Heyndrickxia acidicola: one gene and its partners. The main gene of each other region encodes a partner of the protein of the gene in region 2 in a complex. Links are inferred from orthologs where the notes say so. Each region holds a gene or a part of one and is shown on either strand. Other genes may lie near its edges. The genes, in order: A5N88_RS17175, A5N88_RS21010 and A5N88_RS05865.

What was found.
Region 1: the proteins of A5N88_RS21010 (region 2) and A5N88_RS17175 are in contact, whole or in part, in an NMR structure (PDB 1J6T), measured with the Escherichia coli proteins. The link is inferred for Heyndrickxia acidicola from one-to-one orthologs.
Region 3: the proteins of A5N88_RS21010 (region 2) and A5N88_RS05865 are in contact, whole or in part, in an NMR structure (PDB 2LRK), measured with the Escherichia coli proteins. The link is inferred for Heyndrickxia acidicola from one-to-one orthologs.

Annotation. Positions count from the first base shown.
Region 1 is NZ_KV440953.1:3,663,391-3,671,243, forward strand. The notes cover bases 3,168-6,119. They hold A5N88_RS17175 (PTS mannitol transporter subunit IICBA), read left to right. Parts: upstream 3,168-3,664; coding sequence 3,665-5,575; downstream 5,576-6,119. Other genes in these bases: A5N88_RS17170 (formate/nitrite transporter family protein), read left to right, coding at 3,168-3,413; A5N88_RS17180 (BglG family transcription antiterminator), read left to right, coding at 5,660-6,119. Outside these bases: A5N88_RS17165 (DUF4084 domain-containing protein), read left to right, coding at 1-2,119; more of A5N88_RS17170, read left to right, coding at 2,619-3,167; more of A5N88_RS17180, read left to right, coding at 6,120-7,750; A5N88_RS17185 (mannitol-1-phosphate 5-dehydrogenase), read left to right, coding at 7,756-7,853. UniProt on the Escherichia coli protein: The phosphoenolpyruvate-dependent sugar phosphotransferase system (sugar PTS), a major carbohydrate active transport system, catalyzes the phosphorylation of incoming sugar substrates concomitantly with their translocation across the cell membrane.
Region 2 is NZ_KV440953.1:4,524,402-4,532,146, forward strand. Bases 1-2,844 are described here. They hold A5N88_RS21010 (HPr family phosphocarrier protein), read left to right. Parts: upstream 1-1,217; coding sequence 1,218-1,472; downstream 1,473-2,844. Other genes in these bases: whiA (DNA-binding protein WhiA), read left to right, coding at 227-1,186; A5N88_RS21015 (VOC family protein), read left to right, coding at 1,935-2,339; abc-f (ribosomal protection-like ABC-F family protein), read left to right, coding at 2,690-2,844. In the rest of the region: more of abc-f, read left to right, coding at 2,845-4,330; A5N88_RS21025 (VOC family protein), read left to right, coding at 4,651-5,004; A5N88_RS21030 (hypothetical protein), read left to right, coding at 5,216-5,566; cell division protein FtsZ, read left to right, coding at 6,947-7,745.
Region 3 is NZ_KV440953.1:1,258,019-1,265,706, forward strand. The notes cover bases 1,764-4,550. They hold A5N88_RS05865 (PTS sugar transporter subunit IIA), read right to left. Parts: upstream 3,435-4,550; coding sequence 3,093-3,434; downstream 1,764-3,092. Other genes in these bases: A5N88_RS05860 (6-phospho-beta-glucosidase), read right to left, coding at 1,764-3,096; celB (PTS cellobiose transporter subunit IIC), read right to left, coding at 3,524-4,550. In the rest of the region: A5N88_RS05845 (autorepressor SdpR family transcription factor), read left to right, coding at 1-10; A5N88_RS05850 (SdpI family protein), read left to right, coding at 1-632; chbG (chitin disaccharide deacetylase), read right to left, coding at 1,002-1,733; more of A5N88_RS05860, read right to left, coding at 1,747-1,763; more of celB, read right to left, coding at 4,551-4,831; A5N88_RS05875 (PTS sugar transporter subunit IIB), read right to left, coding at 4,875-5,180; A5N88_RS05885 (hypothetical protein), read left to right, coding at 6,313-6,561; A5N88_RS05890 (hypothetical protein), read right to left, coding at 6,805-7,194; A5N88_RS05895 (AAA family ATPase), read right to left, coding at 7,268-7,688. UniProt on the Escherichia coli protein: The phosphoenolpyruvate-dependent sugar phosphotransferase system (sugar PTS), a major carbohydrate active transport system, catalyzes the phosphorylation of incoming sugar substrates concomitantly with their translocation across the cell membrane.

The DNA of each region.
Region 1 (7,853 bases), 860 kb from region 2 along the record:
GGCCCAATCCGTTTGGAATATGGATGAATGGTTTTTAAAGATAGAACCGCCCGGTTTTGGGGCATCGCATGTTTTTGGGGGAGCAGAAGTCATTTTGTTTTTTGCTGCTATGATTGTGAAAATGGTGCAGTTAAGCTCTCATAGAAAAACAATAAAAATGATGTTCGATATCTTGATTGTCATGGTAGTCGCCACTACCCTGAGCTGGGAATTTTTACTGAAACCGAATTGGGCGCATTATGCAGGAACCGATTGGCTTTCAGTGCTGCGATTTGCTTTTACCCCTATTGGAGATTTAGGCCTTTTGTTCGGGGCTCTTGCTATTACTTATACATCAGAGAAATTGAAAGCGGGTGCTTTAAGCTTCCATTTTACAATGGGAATGATGATTTTGGTTCTGGCAGACTCCTACTATTGTACAGAAGGATTATCCGGAGTTTATGCTACTGGAAATTTAATTGATCCTCTATGGTCTATTTCCCTGTTTTTAATTACGCTATCATCTATATATAGCCAGTCATCCATTAACGGGGAGCAAGAAAATCTTCATGAAAGAAGATTAAGCGTGCAGGTTGATCAAAAGCCGTTAAGCGAATATTTTTATCTGGTATTACCCTACTTTGCTGTTGGTTTATTGTTTTGTATTATGCTGACAAAAGTTCAGCTCGATGCCATTTTTATCGGGCTGGCTATCTCCATTGTTCTTATTATATTGCGCCAAATTCTCACGCTGCTGGAAAATGAGGACATTTTGAAAAAATATCGTAAATTAACCTTTGAGCTGGATGAAAAAGTAAGAGAGCGAACGCGGGAGCTCGAGTATATTGCGTTCCATGACCAGTTAACAGGCCTTCCCAACCGCAGGCTGTTTGAACTGTTTTTACGGGAAGCCATCGACAAGGCTATAGAGGAAAATGAACAAATTGCTGTGCTGCTGCTGGATTTGGATCGTTTTAAACAAATTAATGACGTACTGGGGCACAGCATGGGAGATCTTCTGCTTGTCAGGATGGCAAATCGTTTAAAGCTGGCTGTTCATCATCACGGGAAAGTTTTTCGGCTTGGCGGTGATGAATTTATTATGATTTTGCCAGGGGTGACATTAGAGAAGGTAAAGGATCAAGCTGAAAAAATTAAGCGGGTTATAAATCGCCCCCTGAAGCTGGAAAGTGAAGAAATTAGAATATCAACAAGTATAGGGATTTCGCTGTTCCCGAATCATGGAACGGATGCGGCTACTCTCATGAAACAGGCCGACGTGGCTATGTATCAGGCAAAGGAAGCTGGGAAAAATGCCTATCAATTTTTTACGAATGATATGAAAAATCGCATATCAAAACAAATGATGCTGGAAAAAGGGATAGAGGATGCTTTGAAAAACAACGCCTTTCAACTCGTTTATCAGCCGCTTGTGTCTACCAAAGACAGCCGAATTGTCGGGGCAGAAGCCCTTCTGAGGTGGGAGCATCCCGAGCATGGCTATATTCCGCCGCTGGAGTTCATTCCAATTGCCGAAGAGACCGGACAGATTACTGACATTGGCTACTGGGTATTAGAGCAAGCGTGCAGACAAGCTGTCATTTGGTATGAAAAGGGCCATCGTCTCCACTTATCCATCAATATATCGGTTACACAGTTCAAGCAGGCCGACTTTATAAAAAGAGTAAACCATATCCTAGCAGTAACTAAGGCAAGGGGAGAGCTGCTTATTTTTGAAATAACCGAAAGTGTTGCGATATTGGATGCAGAGATGGTGTATAAAGTCCTTAATCAGTTAAGAGAGCTGGGAATCAGAATAGCCATTGATGATTTCGGTACGGGATATTCCTCTTTAAATTATTTGAACCGATTTCCTATTAGTACACTGAAGATTGATAAGTCTTTTATTGACCACATTGCTGAAAGCTACGAAGACAGGCAGATTGTCTCAACCATTATCGGGCTTGCTGAAACGATAAAAGCGTCCGTAATAGCAGAAGGTGTTGAAGAGGCTTCACAGATGGAAATTTTGCAAACCCTTGGCTGTTTTTACGCCCAAGGCTACCTCTTCAGCAAGCCTTTAAAGCCCCAGGACCTTGAAAAGAAACTATTGGGAGATCCAGTTGTACCCGTAATATGAGAAAAGCCGCTTTTTTATACACTGTCTAGCTTCAGCGCCAAACGGATATCGGATTTTTACGTTTCCTGACTGCAATAAGTCAACATCCCGTGTGAACGACTTCTGCGTGTTACCGATATCAAAGTTTTCTAAGACTAGAAATTATGACGCCGATAAGCTAGACGCGTAATCCGCTCAAAAATAAAATTAAATAAAAAAAAGAAGCTGAAGACCCACTGTATAGGTTTTTGGCTTCTTTTTTGTCTGCTCTGGTTTTAAAAAAAACGTTACTTGCCTCCTTAGCAGCGATGAGGAAGCGCCCCAACTGCCCGAACCGACCGCGGCGCAGAAAGCGAGTGCCTTTAGCGTAAATCAACCGGCAGGAAGAACAAAGTGCTGCTGCATAAGCATGTTAAGAAAGATAGGATAGAAAGGATTTGTGGGAATTTTTAAAAAAATAGTTAAACCTATTATTTTAAAGGGAATGGAGTAAAGGGTTCAATGCAAAGGAGGGAGAAAAATGGCATTTCACAGTCCGCAGCAAATCGCTCAGGCAACAGTGGATGCAGGGGTTAGGAAGGCGAGCCTGCCGCTTCGCAGTATGACTGTACTTGGTTTTCTTGCAGGTGCATTTATTTCTATTGGTTTTTTATTGGATATTAGAGTATCGGCTGATCTTCCGAAAGCCTGGGGCTCATTCGGGACATTCCTTGGGGCAGCGGTATTCCCTTTGGGTCTTGTTTTAATTGTCCTTGCAGGAGGGGAGCTTTTAACAGGAAACATGATGGCAGTTCCGCTTGCTGTTTTTATGAGAAGAGTTTCAGCCAAAAAGCTGGTATACAACTGGATCATCATTACAATCACTAACTTTATAGGGGCATTATTTGTTGCTTATTTTTTTGGACATGTAGTCGGTTTGACGGAAACCGGCCCTTTTCTTACAAAAACGGTAGCGATCGCACAGGCAAAAGTGGGAGAAAACTTCTGGGAAAGCCTTGTCTCTGCGGTGGGCTGTAACTGGCTTGTGGGGCTTGCGGTCTGGCTTGCTTATGGGGCTGAAGATATGAGCGGCAAAATTCTTGGAATCTGGTTTCCCATTATGGGCTTTGTCGCCATAGGATTCCAGCACGTAGTAGCCAATATGTTTGTTATACCTGCTGCCATTTTTGCGGGCAAGCTGGGCTGGGGGGATTACATTATGAACTTCATTCCTGTTTTTATAGGCAATGCGATTGGCGGATGCATCTTTGTTGCAATGGCCTATTGGCTGGCGTATAAGAACGATCTGGAAGCGGATCGTGCAGGCAGGATATAAGGATAAAAATTAGCGGAGATTCTTACGGGGAACTCCGCTCTTTTTTGTGAGTGTATTCGTAGTTTCAAACGGGGAGTAATGGCCCTTGGGATTCCCTTTAAATGGGAATTGATTGGCATAAAATGACCAGAAGGAGAAACAATACCTTTGTCTCGGTTGACGCGACAAAGTTAGTTTTCTTCTTTGTTGTGAAAGGGCTCTCTGTGCCGTAGCATTAATAGTGTAAATTATATATGAAAGGAAGAGCGCATATGGCTCAATCTAATATAAAAGTAGCTGTGCAAAAGTTCGGCAACTCTTTAAGCTCCATGATTATGCCAAACATCGGGGCGTTTATTGCCTGGGGACTTATTACTGCTTTATTTATACCTACTGGCTGGCTGCCTAATAAACATCTTGCTACGCTTGTAGGACCGATGGTTACCTATTTATTGCCGCTTCTGATTGGATATTCAGGCGGTAAGCTTGTCCATGGCGACCGTGGAGCAGTGGTAGGTGCGATTGCGACAATGGGTGTTATTGTCGGTACCAATGTTCCAATGTTTTTGGGAGCAATGATTATCGGGCCGCTTGGCGGTTATTTGATTAAGCAGGTGGATCGATTATTTCAGGATAAGATTCGTCAAGGCTTTGAAATGCTTATCAATAACTTTACGGCAGGGATTGTTGGTGCTATCTTAGCAGGCCTTGCTTATTTTGGAATCGGACCTGCAGTTGAAGCCTTAAGTAATCTGCTGGCTTCCGGTGTTAATTTCTTAGTTAAACATCACTTAATTCCTTTAGCCAATATCTTTATTGAACCAGCTAAAGTTCTGTTCTTAAATAACGCAATAGGAAATGGAATTCTGGTGCCTTTAGGAATTGAACAAGCAAAAACCGCAGGAAAATCGATTTTGTTCTTGCTTGAAGCAAACCCTGGTCCTGGTATCGGGCTGCTTTTGGCATACTGCTTCTTCGGTAAAGGAAATGCGAAGCAATCCGCTCCTGGTGCAGCGATTATTCAATTTCTTGGCGGGATTCATGAAATCTACTTCCCATATGTATTAATGAAACCACTTCTTATTCTTGCTGTCATCGCAGGCGGAGTTTCCGGTGTATTCACACTTTCCGTCTTCCATGCGGGCCTGGTTGCTCCGGCATCACCGGGAAGTATCATAGCTGTTCTGGCCATGACACCTAAAGGCGGTTACTTTGGAGTGTTAGCTGGTGTTATCGTAGCAGCGGTTGTGTCTTTTGTTATCTCTGCAATCATTTTAAAAACCTCAAAAGATAAAGAAGGCGATATCTCTGAAGCAGCAGCAAAAATGGAACAAATGAAAGGAAAGAAAAGCTCAGTCGCTGGTGCATTAGCATCCAATCCGGGAGCCCTTCCTGATCAAGTAAATAAAATTGTTTTTGCCTGTGACGCAGGTATGGGATCAAGCGCAATGGGAGCATCCCTTCTCCGCAAAAAAGTAAAAGAAGCTGGTTTGAATCATATCTCGGTTACAAATACCGCGATTTCAAACATTCCTTCAGATGCACAAATCGTTGTTACACAGGAAGAACTTACACCGCGTGCTAAAAACAAAATTCCTGGCGCTTACCATGTGTCAGTGGACAATTTCTTATCAAGCCCTGAGTATGACAGGTTAATCGGCCAGCTGAAAAACGGCGGCGATAAAGCTGAGGTTCATGAAGTGGTCGAAGAGGCGGAAGATAACACACCGCATCCTGATCAAAACGGAAATGCCGATCAAGGACTTCTGCTTGAGAAGAATATTTTCCTTAACCAGGAATTCTCCAGCAAGGAAGAAGCCATTCGCTTTGCCGGAAGAGCCTTGGCGGACTCAGGCTATGTGAAGGAAAGCTATATTGAAGCCATGATTGCGAGAGATCAAATGACCTCTACGTATATGGGTAATGATGTAGCCATTCCACATGGTACAGAAGAAGCGAAAAAGGATGTACTTCAATCAGGCTTTACGGTCCTGCAGGTGCCAAATGGCGTTGACTTTGACGGCCAAAAGGTCCGATTAATTTTCGGTATTGCCGGTAAAGACGGCACACATCTTGAAATTTTGTCAGGCATTGCTGTAACATGTTCAGAAATGGAAAATATCGAGAAGATGGTTGCTGCTAAAACAACCAGAGAATTAATGGACATACTAAATAGTAAATAATCATTTTGCAGAATAGAAAAGCGTATGAATGACGCTTTTCTATTCACTATTTCTCGGGTCTATAAATAGAAATGGGTTGATAGTATGTTTATTACCTCCAGGGAAAAGGCCATTATCGAATTAATTATCAAGACATCCGGAAGACACACGGCTTTGTCCATCGCTACTTTTCTGAATGTAAGTGTTCGGACCATTCAGCGTGATTTAAAGTCAATCGAAAAAATTCTAAAGGATTTCGATCTTCAACTAATCCGTAATCCGAATGATGGGCTGGTCATTGAAGGGAAAAATGAAAAAATCTTTAAGCTGATCCAGCATTTAATGGGGATCCATCCGGTAGATCTGCCGCCTCAAGAAAGAAAGCTTCAGCTTTTATTGGCATTGCTGCAAAAGGAAGAGTCCTATAAAATACAAGGATTGGCTTTTCAGCTAGGTGTCAGTATTACGACCCTCACAGCCTATCTCGATGAATTGGCAGACTGGCTGGCTAATTTCCATGTCAAGCTGACAAGGAAGAGGGGAGTAGGCGTTGAAATTACAGGGAAGGAATTGGATAAGCGAAAAGCATTGGCAGGCTTCTTTCTGCTGTATTTCAATGAGGAGCTAATTGAAAGCTTATTTTTACTGGAAAAAGGGAATTGTTCAAATGAAAAGGTGCTGTACTTTTTTTCCCCGTCGTATCTTCATCAAATTGACAAAGCAGTGAATGCAAGCATCAACACAGGAATGGCGCGTCTTGCTGACAGTGACTACATTGGGTTCATTGTCCATCTCTGTATTACGATGCAACGGGCGGAAGAAGGATTTTTTCTGGAAGAGGAAAACAGCAGCCGAAGCGACGTAAGGGATGAATATCAATTAGTGGCAGATATTTGCGGAGCTCTTAAAGAGAATTTTTCCATACCCTTTTCACATGAAGATATTCATTATTTGGCTGTCATTCTTAAAGGGTCAAAGCTGCAGGCAGCCGATGCGGTGCCGTATGATAGTGTGGTGCTGGGGCAAAGAATTAAGAAATTAATCCAATATGTTTCCACTCAGCTGCATGTGGATTTAACGAAGGATTTTTCTTTGTTCCAGGGGCTGTTGGCACATATGGAGCCATCGCTATTCAGGATTAAGCAGCAAATGGGGCTATTTAACCCCTTAACAGAAGAAATCAAACGCAAGTATCCTGTTCTGTTTATGGCCATTAAGAATGGTGTGGAAAAGGAATTTGAAGAATTTGGTTTTTTTCCGGATGATGAGATTGCGTTTATTGTGCTTCACTTTGGCTCGGCGCTGGTCATGAGGGAAGAGGATCTGCCGATTCACGCTTTGGTTGTTTGTCCTACCGGAATTGGAACGTCAAAAATGCTGGCAAGCAGAATCAAGAAAGAGATTGTTGAGATTGATTCTGTTGAAGTGAAGTCCATAAAAGAAATGCAGGAAGGAAATTATGACCGCTATGATGTCATTATTTCTACCGTTAGGCTGCCGTTTATAGATATGGATTATATTCTCGTCACACCTCTTTTGAGTGAGGAAGATATAACGAACATCCGGGATTTTTTAAGAAAAAATATTGAGGCTCTCACTCAAAATAAGCATTATATTAAGTCGACGCAAAAAGAGCCTTCTGCACCTAAAACAGCGAAGCGGCCGATTACGGAAGTTCTTCAGGAGTTAAATGATACACAGCAGAGCATGGCCTCCTTGCTGACCAACTTTAGAGTATACCGCCTGCATCATTTACAAAGCCATGAACAGACGCTTTCAGAAATGGTCAGGCAGGCAGAAGAGGATAAGCTGTTAACGAATGGCCAGGACGTAATGGAGACGCTTAAAGAGCGGGAAAGAAAAGGCGGGCTTGGAATTCCCGGCACCAGCATGGGATTATTTCATTGCCGGAGTGAACACGTTAAACAACTCGTTTTTCAAATCTCTCATTTAGAAAATCCTTGTCTTGTAAAAGGCATGGACGGAAAAAACATGTATATGAAGAGTCTGCTGCTAATGCTTGCCCCAGAAGAATTAAGTGCAAGAGAGCAGGAAATTGTAAGTCTGGTCAGCACCAGCCTGATAGAAAATAATGAAGCGATTATGATTTTTTCATCATCGAATGAAGAGATGATTTTGGAAAGGCTTGAATCCATCTTTCTGGAATATCTCCATACTAATTTAATAAAGGAATGATAAGAATGAAACAAGCAGTACATTTTGGAGCAGGAAACATCGGCAGAGGGTTTATCGGAGCATTATTTTCACAATCCGGCTATCATGTAACGTTTGTGGATAT
Region 2 (7,745 bases):
TTTGCAAAACAAAAAACAGAAAAATTCCCAGGTTGCGTATCTAAGCTTTATTATAATGGACGAAAAGCAGCAATTTAAGCGAAAACTCTTTTCTATACATCATGAATTTCTAAATAAATCAAGGCTTTAGACAAAGCGTTGAAAGGATTTCTCCCTTTCAGCATCTTTGCGATTATAGCCGTTAGTTGAAATAGAGAGAGCAGTCTCTATGTAGGAGGTGTCAGGCATGTCATTTGCATCTGAAACAAAAAAGGAGCTGACAAATCTTCAGGTAAAGGATTGCTGTGCGAAGGCAGAGCTTTCTGCCCTCATTCGAATGAATGGTTCCTTATCGTATTCCAATCGGATTCTGGTAGTGAACGTCCAAACGGAAAATGCAGCCATTGCCCGAAGGATTTATACACTGATTAAAAAAATATACAATACACCAGTTGAGCTTTTAGTCAGAAAGAAAATGCGTTTAAAGAAAAACAATGTGTATATTGTGCGATTAAAAAGCAAAGCGAAAGAAATATTAGAGGATTTGCAGATTCTTGAAGAGGGCTTTGTTTTTAACCATCATATCTCTCCGAATTTGATTAAAAAGAAGTGCTGCAAGCGTTCTTACTTAAGAGGGGCATTTCTTGCAGGAGGATCTGTTAATAATCCGGAAACATCATCCTATCACTTAGAAGTCTTCTCGCTTTATAAGGAGCATAATGATTCACTTTGTGAACTGATGAACTCTTTTGATTTAAATAGTAAGACTCTTGAAAGAAAAAAGGGTTTTATCACTTACTTAAAAGAAGCAGAGAAAATTACCGAGTTTTTAAATATTATAGGTGCCCATAGTGCCCTTCTTCGTTTTGAGGATGTTAGAATTGTAAGGGACATGCGAAACTCCGTGAATCGCTTGGTAAACTGTGAGACAGCTAATTTAAATAAAACGATTGGCGCTGCTCTCCGCCAGGTAGAAAACATTCGTTTTATTGAAAGCTCTGTCGGTTTGCAGGTTTTACCGGATAAATTAAGGGAAATTGCTGAATTACGGGTTGCCCATCAAGATGTAACATTGAAGGAATTGGGAGAAATGGTCTCAGGAAGCCACATCAGCAAGTCAGGGATCAATCACAGGCTGCGCAAAATTGATGAAATTGCAGATAAACTGCGTGCAGGTGAAGGGATTACGGCAGCGGTTACAGAATAAAAAAGGAAGAGTTAAAAAGGGAGTGTAGAAAATGTTGGAGAGACAAGTGGAAGTAAAGCTGAAAGCCGGCTTGCAGGCAAGGCCGGCTGCCCTATTTGTTCAAGAAGCAAACCGTTTCAATTCAGAGATTTTTTTGGAGAAGGATGGCAAGAGAATTAATGCCAAAAGTATTATGGGATTAATGAGTCTTGCAGTAGGAACAGGATCTTCCCTTACGCTGATAGCGGATGGGCAGGATGAGCAGGAAGCAATCGAGGCGCTGGCAAAATATATCGAAGAACGCTGATATGTGAAGGAAAGCAGGAAAGCAATACATACCTGCGCGGCACGGGAATGGTTTGCAATTAGCGAACTCTTTATCCTGTCCTTTTGTGCAAACGGTTCGACAAAAACAAAAAGTAAATAAGCTCATAAAGGGTAAAGTAAAAATGTCCGGAGGATGATCTCTGGGCATTTTTCTTGCTAAAACCTTTGTTTAGCTCATTTGTTTGGAACGCCTGCTTCAGCCCCCGTCACAGTAAAGAAATGTAACAAATCCTTATATTTTTTATAAACTTTGGCAAACATTTATTTGTTGGCTTTGTTACAAGCAGTAATCAAAATCAAGAATGTTTTTATTGTGCATAGAACTAGTGTTCGTGTATAATCAAATGGGAGACTGTCATGGCTCATTTCCATATGGAAGCAATGTAAGCAATGTAAGCACATTACAGTTAAATCTATTTTAATGGACAAAGGAGAATGGATGATGATTAAACCTTATTTAATGTTTAACAGGAAATGTGAAGAAGCTTTTACATTATACCGAAAGGCTTTTGATGGCGAATTAATGGCTATGCAAAAATATAGCGATATGCCTCCACATCCTGAATTTCCTGTGGCTGAAAGCGATAAAAACCTTGTTATGCACGCACAATTAAAACTGACGGAAAATGGTTACATCATGGGTTCTGATAGCAGCAGTGATATTAAACAAGGGCAAAACGTATGCATTAGTGTTGAGCTCAACTCTGAGGAGGCTGCTATTAAAGCTTGGAATATGCTTAAAGAAGATGGGAATGTACATATGGATCTTCAGCCAACATTCTTTTCAAAGCTTCACGGTTCTGTTAAAGATACATATGGAATTACCTGGATGTTTACGGTGAATTAAAAATTAAACATTCATTTTATTTGCAATTAAATGAAGTCAGCAGTTGCTTGAAAGTCAATGTTCAGAAAATTGTATATTGCAAAATTATCTGAGTAGTGTTAAAATAATTTACACTTATAAACGAAAGGAACGATGGGTGGACAATGGATAACTAACCTAATTTTTAACATTTGAAATTGTATATTTCAGATACTAAAAACTTAGGATTAGTCTGCCCATTTTTCTTTTTATGCTGTTTAGCTGCAAGGCTGGATAGCTTATTTGAGTACGGTAAAAATGAGATTTGACTAATCCTTCCAAGCTGATTTGGGAGGATTTTTTTCTCCCTGTAAAAGAAGGGATGATTCTTTATGCTAGAACTATTGCAATTACAAAATATAAAAGTTGAAATTCAGGACCGCATTATTTTTGAAAATATAAATACGAATGTCCAGCATCATGACGTCATCGGAATCATCGGGAAAAATGGCGCTGGAAAATCGACTTTATTACAATTATTGAACAGAGAATTTCCACCAACAGAGGGACACATAAAATACTTGCAAAATGACCTCGCAATCACAATGGTTGAACAAGAAACCGAGTCATATTCCTTTAATGAGATATCCTCTCAAGAAGAAGCACTATTAAAGAAATGGCAGGTTCCGACCCATAGCTTCTCTCATTTAAGCGGGGGAGAAAGATTAAAAGCACGGCTTGCAAAAGGCCTAGCCAAAGATGCCGACATTTTATTGCTGGACGAACCGACTAATCACTTGGACGAACAAAGTACTGACCTCCTTTTAAAACAGCTTACCGATTTTAAAGGTACCATTTTCCTTGTATCACATGATCGTTATTTCCTAGATAAAATTGCCACGAAAATATGGTCAATAGAAAATAAAACGCTCATTTGTCATAAGGGCAATTACTCGAGCTATATGGAATTTAGAGAAAGGAACAGACTTGCACAGCAGCGTGAATATGAGAAGCAGCAAAAGATGATAGAACGCATTGAAGGTCAAATGAAACAACTAACATCATGGTCTGAATCAGCCCACGCACAATCTACAAAACAGGATGGCTTTAAAGAATACTATCGTGCAAAGGCTAAACGAATGGATTCACAAGTAAAATCGAAACAAAAGCGTCTTGAAAAAGAACTTGAAAAGATGAAAGTGGATGCTCCAGAGCCTGAATACGAGGTGGAATTTTCCTTTAAGGCAAATCCCAAGATAGGAAAACGCTTTTTAGAAGTTAAACATGTCGAAAAGTCCTTTGAAGGACGAACGCTTTTTAAAGATGTTCATTTTACGATACAGCATGGCGAAAAGGTCTCCGTTATAGGACCAAATGGCAGTGGCAAGACTACTTTTTTGAACATGATAGTTGGAAAAGAAGCAGCTGCTAAAGGCGATATTTGGGTTTCTCTTTCAGCACATATCGGCTATTTAGCTCAAGAAGTATTTGATTTGCCTCTTGATCAAACACCCAAACAGTTATTCGAGCAAGAGTCCTTTGAAGCGAGAGGCCGCGTACGAAACTTTATGAAGCATTTAGGATTCATCAAATCTCAGTGGACAGAGCCTATCGGAAATATGAGCATGGGTGAGCGTGTGAAGTGTAAGTTAATGAAATATATTCTTGAAGAAAAAGATGTACTCATTCTGGATGAACCAACCAACCACCTCGATTTGGCTTCCCGTGAACAGCTCGAACAGACACTAAAACAATATAACGGTACGCTGTTAGTCGTATCGCATGATCGCTACTTTCTGGGGAAAATCACAAACACGAAGCTGGTTTTTTCAAATAACAGCATTATTAAGCGATTAAATAGGAAAGAATCTTTACCGAAAAGAGATGATAGAGAAGAATTGCGTTTAACACTTGAAACAGAAAGACAAGAAGTCCTGGGCAAGCTCAGTTTTATTAGCCCCAGTCATAAAGATTATGAAAAGCTTGACCTTAGATTCAAAGAACTCACCAAGAGGATAAACGAACTTTCGTAAAGAATTTAACGAAGGGATGATGTTGATTTTTAACATTTCATATTTGTTATTATTAAGTGAGCAAAAAAGACGATTTGTACATTAACGTAAAGGGTTCCGTTTTGAGGTGCTTTTTCAAAAATAAGGGGTTTAATGACAAGCGAAATGACATGAAAATTAAAAGAAACTCGTTAGTTTTGACGAGTTTCTTTTTTGTGCTAAATATTCTGAAACTGTTATATCGGCTAGGTTATAATTAACTTGTACATTATTCAACTAACTTGCAGGCTAGCTTGAAAAGAAAAAGGGTTCTTTTTAAATCTAAACTGGAGGAATACTAAATGAAATTAGGATATGTGATGGTATTTGTTTCAGATCTCCGAGAAGCAAAAAGGTTCTATTCTACTCTACTGGGGATGCCTATAATATCGGAGAAGAACAATCAATTAATTTTTCAATTAGAAGGTACACAACTTGTTGCGTTTAAGTGTGAAAAAAATGGGCAGGTGGGAGATTATTCAAACGAAGCTAGAACAGTGTTAGTGTTCCACGTAGATTCTATTGAGAAAAAGTTTTATGAAATGAAGTCGAAGGGTATTAAATTTTTACACGAAAAACCTACTGAAGCTCGATATGCCGCCTTTCTAGACCCTTTTGGAAATGTTTTTGAGATTGCAGAACATTCATCTATCTAAAAAAATGTATGTTCAGAAACTCGCCAATCCTCTTTTTTCTCTAACCTCTTCTTTGGCGCAATGAAATGCTAAATGGCCTCCAAAATGACTATGCCCATTCATACGTCATTTCTCTTATCATTTATTCAAAAAGCAAATCAATACGGAACCCTTAACACTTAAACGTGAATCGTCTTTTTTACCATAGCCCCATTGGAATATCAACAGGTGGATGGTGCTAAGCACAATCGAAGTCTCAGCAAAGCTTGTTGGTGAATTGAATCTAAAGTTGATTGAAGCGGAAGGCACGAGACTCCTGCGGGATCAGCTGGCCAAAGGGAGACCCCGCAGGAGCAAGGCGAAGAGGAGGCTCCCGGCCGCCCGCGGAAAGCGAGTGCCTGAAGCGGAAATCAACCAGCAGGAAGACCAGAACGCAACCAATGTTCATGTTATGTTCCAATATAATTTGAATCCAAAGTTGATTGAATCGAAAGCTGCGAGAAAAGCTTGGCCAAAGGGAGAGACCCCGCAGGAGCAAGGCGAAGAGGAGGTTCACGGCCGCCCGCGGAAAGCAAGTGTCTGAAGCGGAAATCAACCAGCAAGAAAATGCAAAGCACAGCCAAAGCCTCTGAAAAGACTGTAGTAAAAATGTATCAAACATATATTATTGCGAAAAATGACAGACTCAAATAAAAAAACCTGCCATGGTTGTATGGCAGGCTTCGCAATTGGTATTATTTCTTATCGTTATTATTAGTCAGCTCATTGCGGCTGATAATATGGTCGATTAAACCATATTCTTTTGCTTTTTCAGCAACCATGAAGTTGTCGCGCTCTGTATCTCTTTCAATCACTTCAAGAGGCTGGCCAGTACGCTCTGACATGATTTGGTTCAGCTTTTGGCGAAGGAAAAGGATACGTTTAGCAGCAATCTCAATTTCTGTTGCTTGACCCTGTGCACCGCCAAGTGGCTGATGGATCATAACCTCACTGTTTGGAAGTGCATAACGCTTGCCTTTTGCTCCTGCATTAAGAAGGAATGCACCCATAGATGCAGCCATTCCGATACAAATCGTTTGGACATCCGGCTTAATAAACTGCATAGTGTCATAAATCGCCATACCAGCCGTGATACTGCCGCCAGGGCTGTTTATGTAGATGGAGATATCTTTTTCAGGATTTTCAGACTCCAGGAATAGCAATTGTGCTACAATAGAGTTTGCCACATTGTCATCAATGGCGCTTCCAAGCATAATAATACGGTCTTTTAACAAGCGGGAATAAATGTCATATGCACGTTCTCCGCGGCTTGTTTGTTCAATAACTGTAGGGATTAAGTTCATATACTTTCTCCTCCTTTTTTCATTCCTGTCCGCTTTCCAGTTAGCGGCAAGGCATAGCTAATCTAGTTTTTTCCCTATAAAGGAAAACTGAAACATTTAAGGAATGTATTGCTCCTTATGTAATGTTATCATACACCAAATGGTCAATTAAGGTCAAACAAATCAATTTGGTTTTTATAAAAAAATTCGATCCTGTTGTATGCAACAGCCCTTAAATATACTTTAAACATATTAGCCAGAATTTTAACTTTTTAAACGCGAAAAAAGAGTTGCAATATCTCTTTTTTTCTATTATACTATTTTAGTGACGGACTTGCCCTCGTGGTGCAACGGATAGCACGTGAGATTCCGGTTCTTAAGATGTGGGTTCGATTCCTGCCGAGGGCGTACTACTATTAAACAAAAAATGCCTCTGCGCTTTATGAAAAGTGCAGAGGCATTTTTATGTGCTTTTTATGAACAATATCATCTGCCTTTAATGTTAATCATAATGAATCTTTACAAAATTATCCTGCCTCCCCAAAAAAGATATATAAGAATTCGAATAATATGAAGAAGTACTTCTGATACCTTTAAAAACGTAAAAAATCATGGAGATGGATAAAAGAGGAGGGATCATCATGTTAGATTTTGAAACGGTTATCGACCAATTCGCAACGATTAAAGTTATTGGTGTTGGAGGAGGAGGCAACAACGCTGTAAACCGTATGATTGAGGATGGTGTCGGCGGTGTAGAGTTCATTGCCGTTAATACTGATGCTCAAGCTCTTAATCAATCAAAAGCAGGAATTACAATGCAAATCGGTGCAGCATTAACAAGAGGTTTAGGAGCGGGCGCCAACCCTGAAATAGGAAAAAGGGCTGTGGAAGAAAGCAAAAAGCAAATTGAAGAAGTGTTGGCAGGTGCAGATATGGTTTTCGTTACAGCCGGAATGGGCGGCGGTACAGGCACTGGTGCAGCCCCTGCTATTGCAAAAATTGCCAGTGAGCTTGGTGCCCTGACAATTGGGGTTGTAACACGTCCTTTCAAATTTGAAGGACGTAAGCGTGCAACAAACGCAATCAGTGGAATTAACGCAATGAGGGAGGCAGTGGATACCTTAATTATTATTCCAAATGATCGGTTATTGGAGATCATTGATAAAAGAACCCCTATGCTAGAAGCTTTTCGTGAAGCGGATAATGTGCTTCGTCATGGGGTTCAGGGGATTTCCGATTTAATTGCTGTACCAGGTTTAATTAATCTTGACTTTGCTGATGTTAAAACGGTCATGTCTCATAAAGGAACAGCTTTAATGGGGATTGGCACTGGCAAGGGTAAAGATCGTGCTGTTGAAGCGGCACAGAAAGCCTTAAATAGTCCGCTGCTTGAAACTTCTATTAATGGAGCGCATGGTGTAATCATGAACATCACAGGCG
Region 3 (7,688 bases), 3.3 Mb from region 2 along the record:
AGAAAAATAATGCAATGCCTTGGTGGGGGTGGCTTACATGGGTTTTGGCGATTATACTCGGAATAATTGCTTATACACATCTTCCAGCTGAAGTTGCAGGAAAAGCGAACCATATGAGACCAAGTTGGCTAATCGTTTTATATGAGCCAGCTATTATGCTTGTTATCATTCTTTTATGGCATGTCCTATGGAGAATTGACCCAAAGAAAAAAAATTATGATTCTTTTTGGTCAACATATCGTTATATTGGCGGCGTGATTGTCGTATGTATTGGAATCATCTATGCAACTGTCTTAGGTCATAGCTTACACATCCTATCGATACGATTTGCACCGAGTGCATACGGTATCATGTTCATGCTCATAGCCAACATATCCACCCGCCTTCAGCCAAATTGGTGGGTAGGATTCAGAACACCTTGGACTTTATCAAGTACGGAAAGTTGGATCCGTACACATCGTCTTGGAGGACAATTAGGAATTCCGATGGGACTTCTTATCATCATTTTTGCCTGGACTTTACCACTAAACTTAATGATGATAATAGCAGTTGTGGTTCCGGTGATTTTATGGGTAGGTATTATAGTGGTGGCCTCTTATTTTTATGCCAAGATTGAAATACCGAAAGATTAATAATCAAGAAAAACTCTTTAATATAAAGAATTTATAAATTATTAAAAACCTGTATCGAATTAAAATTCGACACAGGTTTTTTAATAAAGTTTATTATCCCTTCGACTACCTTTAAATCACTTTACAGGTGAATTTTGATTCCAAAACTGTTGTCTATTTGTGTGTCGTTTAAACCGATTCACCCTAAAACAGTACATACGATTAAATACGGAATCTACTGCTTTTTTTATTGCTAATTCGTTTTCAAAAAGTGTGTTAATTGGCATGCAAAATCGTTGTGAATTAGCGTTTTGTATTAAATAACCAAATCTGTTAATAAAAAACCGCATAGCTAAAAGCTGCATACCGTAAACATCGACTTCATAAACCCTACTCTACCGCAATCCCCTCTTTCACCAGCTGTACTGAAGCCGGGAGCTTCACTGTTGTCAGGATCTCCGTTTCCTTTACTCTCTCGATTGCATAGGAGGATCCAGTTAACAAAGCCTGATCAACATAACCCGGGTGGCACATGACTTCGACGGTTGAATTGTCCGGAGCTTTGCTTGCGATGTCGTCAAAATAATCTTCGGTTGCCGTAGAACCGTAAAAATCATGCAGGAAGACATCGCTAAAAGCCGGAACACCGTCCACTGCCTGATCAGAAGCGAGGCGGCAGGATAATCCGTATTTCCGGGAAAGCCTCTGTACTACGGTGAGGAATTCTGGAATGGTATGGGTGTGATGGTGGCTGTCAAAATGGCTTGGGGTAAGTCCTGTTGCTAGGAAAGCTTCGATTTGGGCAGACCACTCCCGCTCCAGTTCTTCCAAGGAAACGTCGCTTACATGCTCGCGCAAATAGGAAAGCTTTTTAAATTTTCCTTCTTGATCCACGAGGGATGGCACATCATCCAAAAGCGGCTTTCCGCATGTCAGGACAAGATGGATGCCCACCATCAGCTTGGGATTTTCTTTAGCGAGCACAACGGCATGAGGAACTCCTGGCATATTCATCATCATGGTGGCACTGTTGACGATCCCGTTTTGATGGCAGTCGATTATGGCGTGGTTGATCCCTCTTGTGTAACCAAAATCATCGGCATTTACAATTAATTTAATCAATTAGCTTCCTCCTTTACCCTTTGGCAGCGGCTACTTTTTTGGTTTTAAAAAACTGCGGCAAATACGCTTTGTGTGCTTCCAGCATTTCATCTACAATCTTTTTCGCCAGCTTATCGGAGGCGACTAGCGGGTTAATGGTCAAGGCTAAAACGACTTTGTCATAGCTGCCCTCCACTGCCGCTTCACAGGCAATGCGTTCAAATGATTTGATTTGCTGCACAAGTCCGCGGGCTGCCACGGGAATGTCGCCCATCGTGATCGGTCTTGGGCCATCCTTTGTAATCACACAGCTGACTTCAACTGCTGACTCATACGGAATGCTCGCAATCGCTCCTTTGTTCATCGTATTGACCGGCTGAATATCCCCTTTATCCGTATAAATGGAAGTAATCAGGCGAACCGCTGCATCACTATAGTAGGCTCCGCCCCGTTTTTCCAGCTGCGGAGGCTTAATGGCAAGGTTCGGATCCTTGTAGAGCTCAAACAATTCATCCTCCAGACGTTTGACGACTTCGGCACGGGTTCCTTCTTTTTCAGCCGTTTCGATCGTTTTCTTGACCATCTCCGGCATCTTGTAATAGTAGTTGTGGTATGCGCAGGTGAGGGCATTTAAGGATCGGATGAATTCTGGCTCCCAGCCCTGTCCCTGAACATTTTTCACAAAAGATGTATTGGCCGGGTCGCTTAACAGCTCGATTACCCTGTCTTTCACGCTTACACCATCCACATAAACATCCAGCCCGTACACCATATGATTCAAGCCGGCAAAATCAATCCGGACACGGGAATGCTCAACATCGAGAAGCTTTGCGATTCCCATTTCCATTCCGATTGGCACATTGCAAAGGCCAACGACACGACGGAAATCACTGTGCCGAAGCACGGCTTCTGTGACCATTCCGGCAGGATTCGTAAAATTCACCAGCCAGGCTTCCGGGCACAGCTCTTCCATATCCTTGACGATGTCCAAAATGACCGGGATGGTACGCAGTCCTTTAAACAGACCGCCAGGGCCGTTCGTTTCCTGTCCGAGGACGCCATGCTTCAAAGGGATTCGTTCGTCTTTTGCACGGGCATCCAACAGCCCGACACGGAATTGTGTTGTAACAAAGTCGGCATCCTTCAGGGCTTCGCGGCGGTTCAGTGTTAAGTGAACCTCTACTGGAAGACCTGCTTTTTCAAACATCCGCTTGGCCAAATCCCCTACGATTTCCAGCTTTTCTTTTCCTTCCGGTACATCCACAAGCCAAAGCTCCCCAAGCGGCAGCTCCTGATACCGTTTAATAAATCCTTCTACAAGCTCCGGAGTATAGCTTGAGCCTCCTCCAATTGTTGCAATTTTAACGGTCTTTTTTTCGGTCATTCTGTTTCCTCCCCTTTGCGGCTTGCGGCCATTTCCTGGCGGATGTCGATGATTTCCGCAGCTAAATCCTTCACTGTCAAAGCGTTCATCAAATGATCCTGCGCATGGACAAGAAGAATCGGCAGGTCCAATGCTTCCCCGCCGGCTTCAGCCTGAATCAGCTGTGTCTGATATTTATGAGCTTCATTCAGTTCCCTACCTGCTTCTGAAAGCTTTTCTAAAGCCGACGCAAAGCTTTTTTCTTTTGCCTCAAAGATGGCTTCCATCGCAAGACTCCTTGCATTTCCCCCGTGCAGAATTAGCTGAAAGGATATGGTATACAATTCTTCTTTTGTCATCTTTTCACCTTCTCTAAATATTTACGTTTATGTAACGAATGGAGCCTGCCCGAAGGCAAGCCCCTGTTATCCAAGGCTTACAGCATATTCTATGCACCCTTTTCCATCTTCAGGTTTTGTTTATCCCAGATTTTAAAGAATGGAAAATAGATGACAAAACCGATCGCCAGGTTGATCAGCTGCATTAAGGAGCCGACAATACTTCCGGTTGCAAGGAATCCTCCGATTATAGGCGGCGTTGTCCACGGAGGAAGGGTTCCATTCGTTTTTGGCACAAGACCGGTATGCATTGCAATATAGGTAACAATCGTTGTCACAAGCGGCGTCAGGATGAATGGAATCATGAGAAGCGGGTTCATAACGATTGGTGCACCGAAGACAATCGGTTCATTGATATTGAAAATTCCCGGTGCAATGGCCAGTCTTCCCAGCTGCTTGGCTTGCTGGCTTTTTGAGAAAAAGACCATCATGAGCGCGAATGTGATGGTAGCACCGGATCCGCCCATATAAATGAAAATATCAAAGAATGGCTGGGTAAATACATGCGGGAGTGCTTCATGATTTTGAAATGCAATCCGGTTCGCATCCGTAGCCGCAAGCCAGACCGGTCCCATAACGCTTCCGACAATGGCGGCTCCGTGCAAACCAACCGTCCATAAAAGCTGAAGCAGCAGGACGATCACAAGCGTTCCAATCAAGGATCCTCCAAACGCAGAGAGCGGTCCCTGCAGGAGAGTGCCGACTACATTGTGTAGGCTTCCAAACGAAGTTTGTTCCACTAACAGGCGGAGAATCCAAACCACCGCAATGACGACAAACCCCGGAATGAGCGCGATAAAGCTTTTACTGACAGATGGCGGCACACCGTCCGGCAGTTTAATGACAATGTTCTTCTGTACAATAAAACGGTAGATTTCAGTAGAAAGAATGGCGAGAATCATCGCAACAAACAAGCCTTTGCTGCCAAGGTAGGACAAGGAAAGAACGCCGTCTACTTCAATGGCTGTTTTGGCGCCCAGAGGTGTAAACATCGTAAAATACGGCGTGGCCAAAACAAAGGCCGCAACAGAAATCGCCCCTGCAGATAGGGCATCCACATTGTATTTTTCCGCTAGGCGGTAGGCAATCCCGAAGGCGGCAATCAGGGCCATAATATTAAAGCTGGCATTCACTGGATAGAGAAGCTTTGTTTGCCAGCTTGCTCCAAAGGTTCGTGCCATAAAATCCGCATACCCCGGAATGGGAAGGCTGCTGATAATAAGAAACAGCGATCCGATAATCAAAAGCGGCATCGTTAGGATAATCCCGTCACGAAGAGCCTGTAAATGTCTTTGACCGGCAACTCTTCCTGCAGCCGGCAGTATTTTGTTCTCAACAAATTGGCTGACATTGCTCATACGATCACCTCGTCTGTTTTTGGTTATTACGGGGCCAATCGAATTACGGAATGAGTGACAGGGCGTGCTTTAACACTTCAGGGCCATTGCACATCCCATAATGAACCGTGTTGATCGCTTCTACTTTTATACCTTTTGTTTCTCCTTTTTTCTTTAATTGCGGCAAAAGATAGCGTACCTGCGGGCCGATTAAGAGCACGTCCGCCCTATCCAAATGGCGGTCCACTTCACTAGCCCCTACGGCCCAAATTTCTGCTTCCACTCCCTGTGTTTTGGCGGCCGTCTCCATTTTTGTCACCAAAAGGCTTGTTGACATGCCGGCAGCGCAGCAAAGCAAAATGTGTTTCATCCAATTCCCCCTCTTTTTGTGTAATCGCTTACAATTTTTAGGATGTATAATGCCAATCTGCTAATCTACCACTAAGGTATTCTCTTCTTTTTCACTTTATGTATAGGGAAAAAGGGAATCACTGCAGAAATATATTACCGATTTTTTCCTATTATCTCGTGCTGTTCATTTCGTAAAATAACGAGGATGAATGCCGACACTAAACTGCTGAATCCATTTCCTTTTCTTCCTTCGTCTTCAATTTATCCCACATCCGGAAGAATGGAAGGTAAATGAAGAAGTCCAGGACCATACTGACGAGAGCATGACAGCGCCGGAAATATGGTCGCCTGTCGCAAAAAATCCGGAAATAATGGGTGGTGTGGTCCATGGCACAGCAGCGATTGTTTTGGCTATAAGCCCAGTTTCCATACCAATTTAGGTACCTATTACATTCACAATCGGAGCAAGGAAAAACGGAATGATTAGAAGTGGTTTCAGGACAATCGTCGTACCCAAAATGACGGGGTCATTGATCATGAATAAACAGGAAGGCAACGCCAGCTTACCGAGTTGTTTGAGCTGTTTGCTTTTTGCCCAGAAAATCATCAAAATCACAAAGGAAATCGTCCCGCCTGTTCCCCCAATGGTGACAAAGCTTCCATAGAATTCATTGGTAAAGATATTGGGAATTGGCTGGTGCTGCGCAAATGCAGCGGCATTTTCGCCAGTTGCCTTTAACCAAATCGGGCTCATTACCATTCCGACAATATTGTCGCCATGAAGGCCCCCAATCCAAAATAAGCTGATCAAAAATACGCCTACAATCGTCCCTGCAAGAGGATGCTGAGCGGCTGGGAAAGAACGGCGGCAACAACATTGTGAAGACTCGCTGCTGAAGTTGCTCCAATTTCGTGCAGGTGATCAATCAAAAGACACACCCCTCTTTTTTCCAGTATTATCCCTATTGTGATTTGCTTTATATTCGTATGCGAGGTTGTCCGCTTCTTTCGCTTTTTCTGGTTGAAAAATGGAAAAACGCGGCTAAGAGATCACTTAGGAAGACAACAATTCCTTCTTATCCTCCAAAGACCCAATAGCACAAGCTACTCATCCAACATAATATGAAGTACAAAGGAAGGAGGGAAATATGATGAGTGACTATGATAATATCTTTAAGCATGCTTCGAACCAGGCCAATGACTTGGTTCACAAAACGGTGGATACTGCTAATAATGTCGTGAAGAACGTAGTGGGTGAAGGCGGCTTAATCGGCAAAGTGGCAGATACATCCTCCAGCATCCTGAAAAACACTTCCAGCTTCGGAAATGGCATGGTTGGGAAAACGGTCGATACAACCTCAAAGGTCGTCAAAGGGGTATCGAATAAATTTAAACGATAGTTGGACTCAGAAGGAGGGCGCTTTTAGGAATAAAAGCCCCTCTCTTTTTTTCCACAGTTTTCCTTAAAAACATAAAAGAAAATCGGACAAACCACTGCTCTTCTCTTTCGTTTGCAATTGAATAAAATGGAAATATATGTTTTAATAAAAGAAACTATATAGTCAGTTTTTATATAAACTAATAAGGAAGTGTGCAGGGATGAGAATTCAAAAGATCCAATGGGCCGGAATTTTAATCGAGGATCAGGGTACAGTTTTGATGGTGGATCTTCTGCGGCAGGCTGCCATCCCGCTGCTGGCCGTGATAATCAGGATGGCTATAAAAGACATGATTGTCGAGTGAATCCAAGATGTACTGGTCGAAAGCAGCAACAGCACACCAAGAAGCCTCGCAAGCCCTGCCCTTTGCAGTATTTTTTTCCTGCCAATTAAATCTGAAATATATCCTGCATATAATCCGGCGCAAAATCCAATTATGACGGTAAAGATCATGAGAATACCGGTTAGCTTCTCTCCAAACCGGGAAGCAAAGTAGATGCCCATGAATGGAATGTATATTGAGGTGGACAAACCGTTCAGGAAAACATCAAGAATCCGGATTTTTATATTTTGGTACAGCTTCATTCGTTCCATTGTCGATAACCTCATTTGTAATGCTTGCTTTTATGTTCTACTAGATTTATAAGACGTTCCAACGAACACATCCTTACAGCAAAAACTGATCTTTTATCCAGGCAGCTGCCTCTTCTGCGCTGATATGGGTATTATTCAGCTTTACATAATTCTTTCTTTGGATCTCCCCCTCCCATGAGTTCAATCTATGCTTTTTCATGGAGCTTTTTAATTCAGCCTCGGAGTATTCAACATTCCTTTTGGTCGGCTTGTGTGCAAGGCGGTTAGGGCTTTTATTGCGCTCAAGCCTAACCTCGAGCTCGGTCTCCAGTTCAATCAGATAAACGCTTCCTCCATTGGACTCAAAAATTTCACATATCCTGTCTACATACTCCCAATCCTTTTGCTGGCTAAAAGCCCATACAAAGGTAAAAATTAACCCTTCCATGTTACTTTTTGCTGCGGCTTCAAATATTTCAAACCTGAATAAGTTAGCCAGCCTCCACATTTCCGGA